2 linked regions of the Oharaeibacter diazotrophicus genome follow. The protein of the gene in region 1 interacts with the protein of each later gene in a pairwise test. Links are inferred from orthologs where the notes say so. Each region holds a gene or a part of one and is shown in the gene's direction. Other genes may lie near its edges.

What was found. The genes of interacting proteins can lie anywhere in the genome.
Region 2: the proteins of EDD54_RS18470 (region 1) and nuoG interact in binary tests that used the Escherichia coli proteins (3 or more experiments, as listed by UniProt). The link is inferred for Oharaeibacter diazotrophicus from one-to-one orthologs.

The regions. Positions count from the first base shown.
Region 1 is NZ_SNXY01000010.1:173,919-179,407, forward strand. The notes cover bases 1,036-3,885. They hold EDD54_RS18470 (formate dehydrogenase subunit gamma), read left to right. Parts: upstream 1,036-2,148; coding sequence 2,149-2,622; downstream 2,623-3,885. Other genes in these bases: EDD54_RS18465 (LysR family transcriptional regulator), read left to right, coding at 1,075-1,998; EDD54_RS18475 (NADH-ubiquinone oxidoreductase-F iron-sulfur binding region domain-containing protein), read left to right, coding at 2,619-3,885. Also shown: EDD54_RS18460 (branched-chain amino acid ABC transporter substrate-binding protein), read right to left, coding at 1-889; more of EDD54_RS18475, read left to right, coding at 3,886-4,184; fdhF (formate dehydrogenase subunit alpha), read left to right, coding at 4,195-5,489. UniProt on the Escherichia coli protein: NDH-1 shuttles electrons from NADH, via FMN and iron-sulfur (Fe-S) centers, to quinones in the respiratory chain. The immediate electron acceptor for the enzyme in this species is believed to be ubiquinone.
Region 2 is NZ_SNXY01000006.1:1,266,360-1,270,655, reverse strand. The notes cover bases 1-2,977. They hold nuoG (NADH-quinone oxidoreductase subunit NuoG), read left to right. Parts: upstream 1-439; coding sequence 440-2,515; downstream 2,516-2,977. Other genes in these bases: nuoH (NADH-quinone oxidoreductase subunit NuoH), read left to right, coding at 2,524-2,977; EDD54_RS05995 (hypothetical protein), read left to right, coding at 132-392; nuoF (NADH-quinone oxidoreductase subunit NuoF), read left to right, coding at 1-121. Also shown: more of nuoH, read left to right, coding at 2,978-3,570; EDD54_RS05980 (hypothetical protein), read left to right, coding at 3,575-3,823; NADH-quinone oxidoreductase subunit NuoI, read left to right, coding at 3,901-4,296. UniProt on the Escherichia coli protein: NDH-1 shuttles electrons from NADH, via FMN and iron-sulfur (Fe-S) centers, to quinones in the respiratory chain. The immediate electron acceptor for the enzyme in this species is believed to be ubiquinone.

The DNA.
Region 1 (5,489 bases):
AGCCCTTGGCCTTGATCGCCTCGACGGCCGCGGCCGCCTCGGGGCGCTGCTGCGGATCGGCCGGGAAGGTGAACATGGTGCCCTCGCCGGCGGGACCGGCGACCGCCCAGAACTCGGGGCTGGCGATCGAATCGCCCATCATCAGGTTCAGCTTGAAGCCCTGGTCGGCGGCCTGGCGCAGGATCAGGCCGGCCTCCGGATGGTAGCCGCCGAAGTAGACGAGGTCGGGGGCGAGGTCCTTCAGCTTGATGACGAGGGCGTTGTAGTCCTTCTCGCCGGGGTTGATGCCCTCGAAGCCGATGGTCTTGCCGCCGGCCTTCTCGAAGCTGTCCTTGACCGCCGTGGCGAGGCCTTGGCCGTAGGGCGACTTGTCGTGCAGGACGAAGATCTTCTTGTCCTTGTAGCGCTCGGCCAGCCACGGCCCGAGGAACTCGCCCTGGGCGTCGTCGCGGGTGTAGAGCCGCATGATCGTGGTCCAGCCCTTGGCCGCCGCCTCGTCGGTGAGCGCCGGGTTGGAGGAGGCCGGCGACATCATCACCACGCCGTTCTCCGCGTAGACCGCCGAGGCCGGGATCGAGGCGCCCGAGCAGGCGTGGCCGTCGACGAACAGCACGCCCTCGCCGACGAGGCGGTTCGCCACCGACACCGCCTGCTTGGGATCGCACTGGTCGTCCTCGACCAGGAGCTTCAGCGTGTCGCCATTGACGCCGCCGGCGGCGTTGATGGCGTCGACGGCGGCCTGGGCGCCGTTGCGGAACTGGTCGCCGATCGCCGCGAGCTGGCCGGTCATCGGGCCGACCACCGCCACTTGGATTTCCCCGGCCCACGCCGGCAACGCCGAAAGGGCGCTGCCGACCGCGAGCGCCCACACCGTCTTCTTCATCGTCATCTCCAGTCCTCCCGGTCCGTCGACCGTGCCGTTCGCCGGCATCTCGCGCGCCCCGGCCGAACGCTATACGCGCCCGCGCCGGCCCGGCAAGCCGCGTCGGTGCCGGATCCGTCGGTGGCGTCCGTCGCCATCCGTGGCCGCCCGCGGTTTGACCGGCCGGCCCGCGGCGCCGTAAGGTCCGGTCCATGCTCGACAAGCTCGAACTCCTGCTCAACCTCGCGCGCGAGCGTCACTTCGGCCGCGCCGCCGAGGCGGCCGGCGTCACCCAGCCGACGCTGTCCTCGGCGGTGAAGAGCCTCGAGGAGCAGTTCGGCGTGATGATCGTGGTGCGCGGCAGCCGCTTCCAGGGCTTCACGCCCGAGGGCGAGCGCATCCTCGAGTGGTCGCGCCGCCTCGTCACCGACGCGCGCACGATGCGCCAGGAGGTCGCGGCGCTGCGCCAGGGCCTGACCGGCACGCTGCGCCTCGCCGTGATCCCGACCGCGCTGCCCTTCGTCGCCGAGATCACCGGCCCGATCTGCGGCCGCCACGAGCGGGTCGGGTTCACCGTGCTGTCGATGACGTCCGACCAGATCCTGAAGAGCATCGAGGATTTCGAGGTCGAGGCCGGCATCACCTACCTCGACGCCGGCGTCGCCGCCCGCTTCGCCGCGGTGCCGCTCTACGAGGAGCGCTATTCGCTGCTGGTCGCACCCGGCGGCCCGCTCGCCGACCGCGCCAGCGTGTCGTGGGCCGAGGCCGGGGCGATGCCGCTCTGCCTGCTGACGCCCGACATGCAGCACCGCCGCCTCGTCGAGCGCCACCTCGGTCAGGCCGGCGCCGCGGTGGCGCCGCGGATCGAGAGCAACTCGATGATCGTGCTGCACACCCACGTGCGCACCGGCCGGTTCGCCTCGATCATGCCGGCCCGCTTCGCCGAGAGCATGGACCGCTCCGGCCTGATGCAGGCGATCCCGATCACCGAGCCGACCGTCTCGCACGCCATCGGCCTCGTCACCACCCGCCGCGAGCCGCAGGCGCCGCTGGTCGCCGCGCTGATCGCCGAGGCGCGTCGGCACGCCGATCCGGCGCCCGATCCGGCCGCCGCGGCGCGTCCGGGCGCGGCTTGAACGAAAGCGACATTTCGCCTCGACAGTTAAATTTCGAGCACCAATTCCGCCGGATCGATAGAGAAACCCTATCGACGGACGAATCCGCTTTATTGATCCCGCCCCCGCGGGGGCGCATCTTCGGCCGTCCGAGGATCCGGGAGGACCAGATTGTCGCGCCATGAATCGTTCAGCGTCGAGCGGACGCGTGAACTCGTCTCCGATTTCGCCGGCCTGGAGGGGCCGCTGCTGCCGATCCTGCACGCCCTCCAGGAGGCCTTCGGCTTCGTGCCCGAGGCCGCCGTCCCCGTGATCGCCCAGGAGCTCAACCTCACGCGCGCCGAGGTCCACGGCGTCGTGACCTTCTACCACGACTTCCGCCACGCCCCGGCCGGCCGCCACGTGGTCAAGCTGTGCCGGGCCGAGGCCTGCCAGTCGATGGGCTGCGACGATCTGATCGCCCACGCCGAGCGCCGCCTCGGCGTCGCCATGGGCGAGACCTCGGCCGACGGCGCCGTCACCCTCGAGCCGATCTACTGCCTCGGCCTGTGCGCCACCGCGCCGTCCGCGATGGTCGACGGCCGCCTCGTCGGCCGGCTCGACGCCGCCGCGATCGACGCCATCGCCACGGAGGTCGAGCGATGACCGTCACCGTCTACGTTCCCCGCGACAGCGCCGCCGTCGCCTGCGGCGCCGACGCGGTCGCGGCCGCGATCCGTGCCGCCGCCGAGGCCCGCGGCATCGACGTCGCGATCGTCCGCAACGGCTCGCACGGCATGCTCTGGCTGGAGCCGATGGTCGAGGTCGCCTTCCACGGCGTCCGTCACGCCTACGGCCCGGTCGGCCCGGCCGACGTGCCGTCGCTGATCGACGCCGGCCTCCTGACCGCCGTGACCGGCGCCCATCATCCGCTCGCCCTCGGCCCGACGTCGAGCCTCGACTGGCTGCGCCGCCAGACCCGGCTCACCTTCGCCCGCTGCGGCGTTACCGACCCGGTCTCGCTCGACGACTACCGCGCCCACGGCGGCTACAAGGGTCTCGAGCGCGCCATCGGCATGGCCCCGCTCGACATCGTCGCCGAGGTCACCGCCTCCGGTCTGCGCGGCCGCGGCGGCGCCGGCTTTCCGACCGGCATCAAGTGGAAGACCGTCCACGACGCCGCCGGGGCGCAGAAGTACATCGTCTGCAACGCCGACGAGGGCGACAGCGGCACCTTCGCCGACCGCATGATCATGGAGGGCGATCCCTTCGTGCTCGTCGAAGGCATGACGATCGCCGGCCTCGCCGTCGGGGCGACCCGCGGCTACGTCTATTGCCGCTCGGAATATCCGCTCGCCATCGCGGCGATGAACGAGGCGATCGCGGTCGCCCGCCGCGCCGGCCTGCTCGGCACCGACGTCGCCGGCTCGGGCCGCGCCTTCGATCTCTTCGTCCGCTCCGGCGCCGGCGCCTACGTCTGCGGCGAGGAGACCTCGCTGCTCGAGAGCCTGGAAGGCAAGCGCGGCCTCGTCCGCGCCAAGCCGCCGCTGCCGGCGCACAAGGGTCTGTTCGGCAAGCCGACCGTCATCAACAACGTGCTGTCGCTCGCCACCGTGCCCTTCGTGCTCGCCGAGGGCGCCAAGGCCTACGCCGACTACGGCATGGGCCGCTCGCGCGGCACCATGCCGATCCAGCTCGCCGGCAACGTCAGGCACGGCGGCCTGTTCGAGACCGCCTTCGGCGTCTCGCTCGGCGTGCTCGTCGACGACATCGGCGGCGGCACCTTCTCCGGCCGTCCGGTCAAGGCGGTGCAGGTCGGCGGCCCGCTCGGCGCCTATTTCCCGCGCGCCCTGTTCGACACCCCGTTCGACTACGAGGCCTTCGCCGCCCGCGACGGCCTGATCGGCCACGGCGGCATCGTCGTCTTCGACGACACCGCCGACATGGCCCGCCAGGCCCGCTTCGCCTTCGAGTTCTGCGCGATCGAGAGCTGCGGCAAGTGCACGCCCTGCCGCATCGGCTCGACCCGCGGCAAGGAGACGATCGACAAGGTCATCGCCGGCATCGAGGTCGAGAAGAACCTCGCGATCGTGCGCGACCTCTCCAACACCATGAAGCTCGGTTCGCTCTGTGCGCTCGGCGGGTTCACCCCATATCCGGTGACGAGCGCGCTGAACCACTTCCCCGAGGACTTCCACCGCTCCCCGCGCCTCGTCGCGGCCGAGTGAGGAGGCACCGATGCTGATCAAGGAAATCGACTTCGGCACCCCGGCCTCCAAGGCCGAGAAGACCGTGACCCTGGTGATCGACGGCGTCTCCGTGACGGTGCCCGAGGGCACCTCGGTGATGCGCGCCGCCATGGAGATGGGGACGCAGATCCCCAAGCTCTGCGCCACCGACACGCTCGACGCCTTCGGCTCCTGCCGGCTCTGCCTCGTCGAGATCGAGGGCCGCGCCGGCACGCCGGCCTCCTGCACCACGCCGGTCGCGCCGGGCATGGTCGTGCACACCCAGACGGATCGCCTGAAGACGATCCGCAAGGGCGTGATGGAGCTCTACATCTCCGACCACCCGCTCGACTGCCTGACCTGCGCCGCCAACGGCGACTGCGAGCTGCAGGACATGGCCGGCGCGGTCGGCCTGCGCGAGGTCCGCTACGGCTACGACGGCGCCAACCACGTCAAGGCGCGCACCGCCGACGGCGCCGCCAACTTCGAGTGGATGCCGAAGGACGAGTCCAATCCGTACTTCACCTACGACCCCTCGAAGTGCATCGTCTGCAACCGCTGCGTCCGCGCCTGCGAGGAGGTCCAGGGCACCTTCGCGCTGACGATCGCCGGCCGCGGCTTCGACAGCCGCGTCTCGCCGGGCATGAGCGAGGCCTTCCTCGAGTCCGAGTGCGTCAGCTGCGGCGCCTGCGTCCAGGCCTGCCCGACCGCGACCCTCACCGAGAAGAAGGTGATCGAGATCGGCCAGCCCGAGCACTCGGAGATCACCACCTGCGCCTATTGCGGCGTCGGCTGCACCTTCAAGGCCGAGATGCGCGGCGAGGAACTGGTGCGCATGGTGCCGTGGAAGGACGGCAAGGCCAACCACGGCCATTCCTGCGTCAAGGGCCGTTTCGCCTGGGGCTACGCCTCCCACCGCGACCGCATCCTGAAGCCGATGGTGCGCGACAAGATCTCCGATCCCTGGCGCGAGACCACCTGGGAGGAGGCGCTCGGCCGCGTCGCCTCCGAGTTCGCGCGGATCCAGTCGACCTACGGCCGCCGCTCGGTCGGCGGCATCACCTCGTCGCGCTGCACCAACGAGGAGACCTTCCTCGTCCAGAAGCTGATCCGCGCCGGCTTCGGCACCAACAACGTCGACACCTGCGCCCGCGTCTGCCATTCGCCGACCGGCTACGGCCTCAAGACCACCTTCGGCACCTCGGCCGGCACCCAGGACTTCGACAGCGTCGACGACAGCGACGTCATCCTCGTCATCGGCGCCAACCCGACCGACGGCCATCCGGTGTTCGGCAGCCGCATGAA
Region 2 (4,296 bases), on another replicon or contig:
GATCTGCGCCCTCGGCGACGCCGCGGCGTGGCCGATCCAGGGCCTGATCAAGAACTTCCGCCCGGTGATGGAAGCCCGCATCGACGCCTACGCCAAGGCGCACGCCGTGGCGGCGGAATGAGGAGGGGGCGATGGGCGAGGAGCCGGACAACATCGTCTTGAAGCTGCTCCGGGAAATGCGCGCGGAGCAGATCGAGCAGGGTAGGAAGATCGACCGACTCGAGAACCGCTTCGACCGCATGGACAAGCGGTTCGACGAGTTGAGGCACTCCGTCCTCTATGCCTTGGGGCTCGGAACGAGCGCCGGCCTGCGGGCCGACGAGCAGGAGGCCAAGGTCGACGAGATCGAGGCCCGATTGAACAAGATCGAAGAGCTGCTCACCAAGGCGTGACGGTTCAAGGGTGATCGAGCCGCTCCGGCGGCCCAAGAGGCGAAGTGATGGCAAAGCTCATCGTCGACGGAACCGAGATCGAAGTCGCGCCGGATGCGACGCTGCTGCAGGCCTGCGAGCAGGCCGGCGCGGAGGTTCCGCGCTTCTGCTTCCACGAACGGCTGTCGATCGCCGGCAACTGCCGCATGTGCCTCGTCGAGGTGAAGGGCGGCCCGCCCAAGCCGACGGCGTCCTGCGCCATGCAGGTCAAGGACCTCCGGCCCGGCCCGAACGGCGAGCCGCCCGTCGTGCTGACCAAGTCGCCGATGGTCAAGAAGGCCCGCGAGGGCGTGATGGAGTTCCTGCTGATCAACCATCCGCTCGACTGCCCGATCTGCGACCAGGGCGGCGAGTGCGACCTGCAGGACCAGGCGATGGCCTACGGCGTCGACAGTTCGCGCTACGTCGAGAACAAGCGCGCCGTCGAGGACAAGTACATCGGGCCGTTGGTCAAGACGATCATGACGCGGTGCATCCACTGCACCCGCTGCGTGCGCTTCACCACCGAGGTGGCGGGGATCACCGAGCTCGGCCTGATCGGCCGCGGCGAGGACGCCGAGATCACCACCTATCTCGAGCGGGCGATGTCGTCCGAGCTGCAGGGCAATGTCATCGACCTCTGCCCGGTCGGCGCGCTGACCTCCAAGCCCTACGCCTATCAGGCCCGCCCCTGGGAACTCGCCAAGACCGAGTCGGTCGACGTGATGGACGCCCTCGGCTCGGCGATCCGCGTCGACAGCCGCGGCCGCGAGGTCATGCGCATCCTCCCCCGCCTCAACGAGGAGGTGAACGAGGAGTGGATCTCGGACAAGACGCGCTTCGTCTGGGACGGCCTCAAGACCCAGCGGCTCGACCGCCCCTACGTCCGTGAGAACGGCCGCCTGCGCCCGGCGTCCTGGACCGAGGCCTTCGCCGCGATCAAGGCCAAGGTGGCGGCGACCGCGCCGAACCGGATCGGCGCCATCGCCGGCGACCTCGCCTCGGTCGAGGAGATCTACGCGCTGAAGGGCCTGATGGCCGCGCTCGGCTCTCCGAACGTCGACGGTCGCCAGGACGGCACGGTGCTCGACGGCTCGCTCGGCCGCGGCGCCTACCTGTTCAACCCCGGCGTCGCCGGCATCGAGGCGGCCGACGCCATCCTCTTGGTCGGCACCGACCCGCGCCACGAGGCGCCGGTGCTCAACGCCCGCATCCGCAAGCGCTGGCGCGCCGGCGGCTGCCCGGTCTACGCGATCGGCGGCAAGCGCGACCTGACCTATCCCGTCACCTGGATCGGCACCGGCCCGGAGGCCCTGACCGGCCTCGACGGCGCGGTGCGCGACGTGCTCGCCGCCGCCAAGCGTCCGCTGATCGTGGTCGGCCAGGGTGCGATCGCGCGGCCGGACGGTCTCGCCGTGCTGTCGGCCGCGGCCAAGCTGGCGGTCGACGTCGGCGCCGTCTCGGACGAGTGGAACGGTTTCGCCGTGCTGCACACCGCGGCCTCGCGGGTCGGCGCGCTCGACCTCGGCTTCACGCCGGGTGCCGGCGGGCTCGACGTCCGCGGCATGCAGGGCGGGGCGGTCGACGTGCTGTTCCTGCTCGGCGCCGACGAGATCGCCATGGGCAACTACGTCGGCAGCTTCGTCGTCTACGTCGGCACCCACGGCGACAGCGGCGCTCACCGCGCCGACGTGATCCTGCCGGGGGCGGCCTACACCGAGAAGTCCGGCACCTACGTCAACACCGAGGGTCGCGTGCAGGTCGGCGCCCGCGCCACCTTCCCGCCGGGCGAGGCCCGCGAGGACTGGGCGGTGCTGCGTGCGCTGTCCGACGTGCTCGGCAAACGCCTGCCGTTCGACAGTCTGGCGCAGCTGCGCGCCCGGCTCTACGCCGACCATCCGCATTTCGCGGCGGTCGACGTGCTGCCGCCGTCCGACACGGCCTCCGTGGTCGGTCTCGCCGCCATCGGCGGCACGGTCGGCACCGCGCCGTTCGCGAGCACCATCACGGACTTCTACCTGACCAATCCGATCGCGCGGGCGTCCGCCGTGATGGCCGAGTGCTCCGCGCTCGCCGCCGGCGCCGTCAAGGCCGCGGCCGAGTGAGGGGCGACATGAACTTCTGGTCCGACATCCTCTGGCCCGTCATCGTGATCGCCGCGCAGAGCGTCCTGCTCCTGGTGGTGCTCCTGGTGCTGGTCGCCTACCTGCTCTACGCCGACCGCAAGATCTGGGCGGCCGTGCAGATCCGCCGCGGGCCCAACGTGGTCGGGCCGTTCGGCCTGTTCCAGTCCTTCGCCGACCTCCTGAAGTTCGTGCTGAAGGAACCCGTGATCCCGTCCGGCGCGTCCAAGGGCCTGTTCCTGCTGGCGCCCTTGGTGACGACGACGCTGGCGCTGCTCGCCTGGGCGGTGGTGCCGGTCGCGGACGGCTGGGTGGTCGCCGACATCAACGTCGGCATCCTGTTCATCTTCGCGATCTCGTCGCTGTCGGTCTACGGCATCATCATCGGCGGCTGGGCGTCCAACTCGAAGTATCCCTTCCTGTCGGCGCTGCGCTCGGCGGCGCAGATGGTGTCCTACGAGGTGTCGATCGGCTTCGTGATCATCACGGTGCTGCTGTGCGCCGGCTCGCTGAACCTGACGGACATCGTCAAGAGCCAGGAGACCGGCCTCGCCACCATGATCGGGCTGCCGTGGCTGTCGTTCCTGAACTGGTACTGGCTGCCGCTCTTCCCGATGTTCGTGATCTTCTTCATCTCGGCGCTCGCCGAGACGAACCGCCCGCCGTTCGACCTCGTCGAGGCCGAGTCGGAGCTGGTCGCGGGCTTCATGGTCGAATACGGCTCGACGCCGTACATGATGTTCATGCTCGGCGAGTACGTGGCGATCGTCACCATGTGCGCGCTGACCACGATCCTGTTCATGGGCGGCTGGCTGCCGATCGTCGACCTGCCGCCGTTCAACTGGATCCCGGGCGTGATCTGGTTCACCGCCAAGACCTGCTTCGTCTTCTTCTTCATCGCGATGGCGAAGGCGATGGTGCCCCGCTACCGCTACGACCAGCTGATGCGCCTCGGCTGGAAGGTGTTCCTGCCGCTGTCGCTGGCGATGGTCCTGATCGTCGCCGGTGTCCTGCAGGTCACCGGCTGGGCGGGCTGAGGCCATGGGCTGGCCCGACCTTCCCCTCGCCGGCGTCCTCGGGGCCGCGCTGGGCGTGCTGGTCGGGTTGATCGACTACGCGGTGGTGGCCTCGCTGGTCCGCCGGGCGCTCGCCCGGCTCGGCGGGGCGCCGGACCCGAAGCGGGCCGACCTCGTCATGAAGGTCGTCTTCGTGGTGAACGCCCTGGTGTTCGCCGCGCTCGGCTGGTGGGTCGGGGTTTCGGTGATCGGGATCGGCGTCACGCCGGCCTGACACGTGATCTGGGGTGGGGCAGGGCGCCTTGCAAGGCGACCGCCCTCGACGAGGAACAGAGGAAGAGGGATCGGTCGATGAGACTCGACGCCGTCGCCAAGTCGCTGCTGTTGAAGGAGTTCGTGTCCGGGTTCTTCCTGGCCATGCGCTACTTCTTCAAGCCGAAGCCGACCATCAACTATCCCTTCGAGAAGGGGCCGGTGTCGCCGCGCTTCCGCGGCGAGCACGCGCTGCGCCGCTATCCGAACGGCGAGGAGCGCTGCATCGCCTGCAAGCTCTGCGAGGCGATCTGCCCGGCCCAGGCGATCACGATCGAGGCCGGCCCGCGCCGCAACGACGGCACGCGGCGCACGACCCGATACGACATCGACATGGTCAAGTGCATCTACTGCGGCTTCTGCCAGGAAGCCTGCCCGGTGGATGCCATCGTCGAGGGCCCGAACTTCGAGTTCGCGACCGAGACGCGCGAAGAG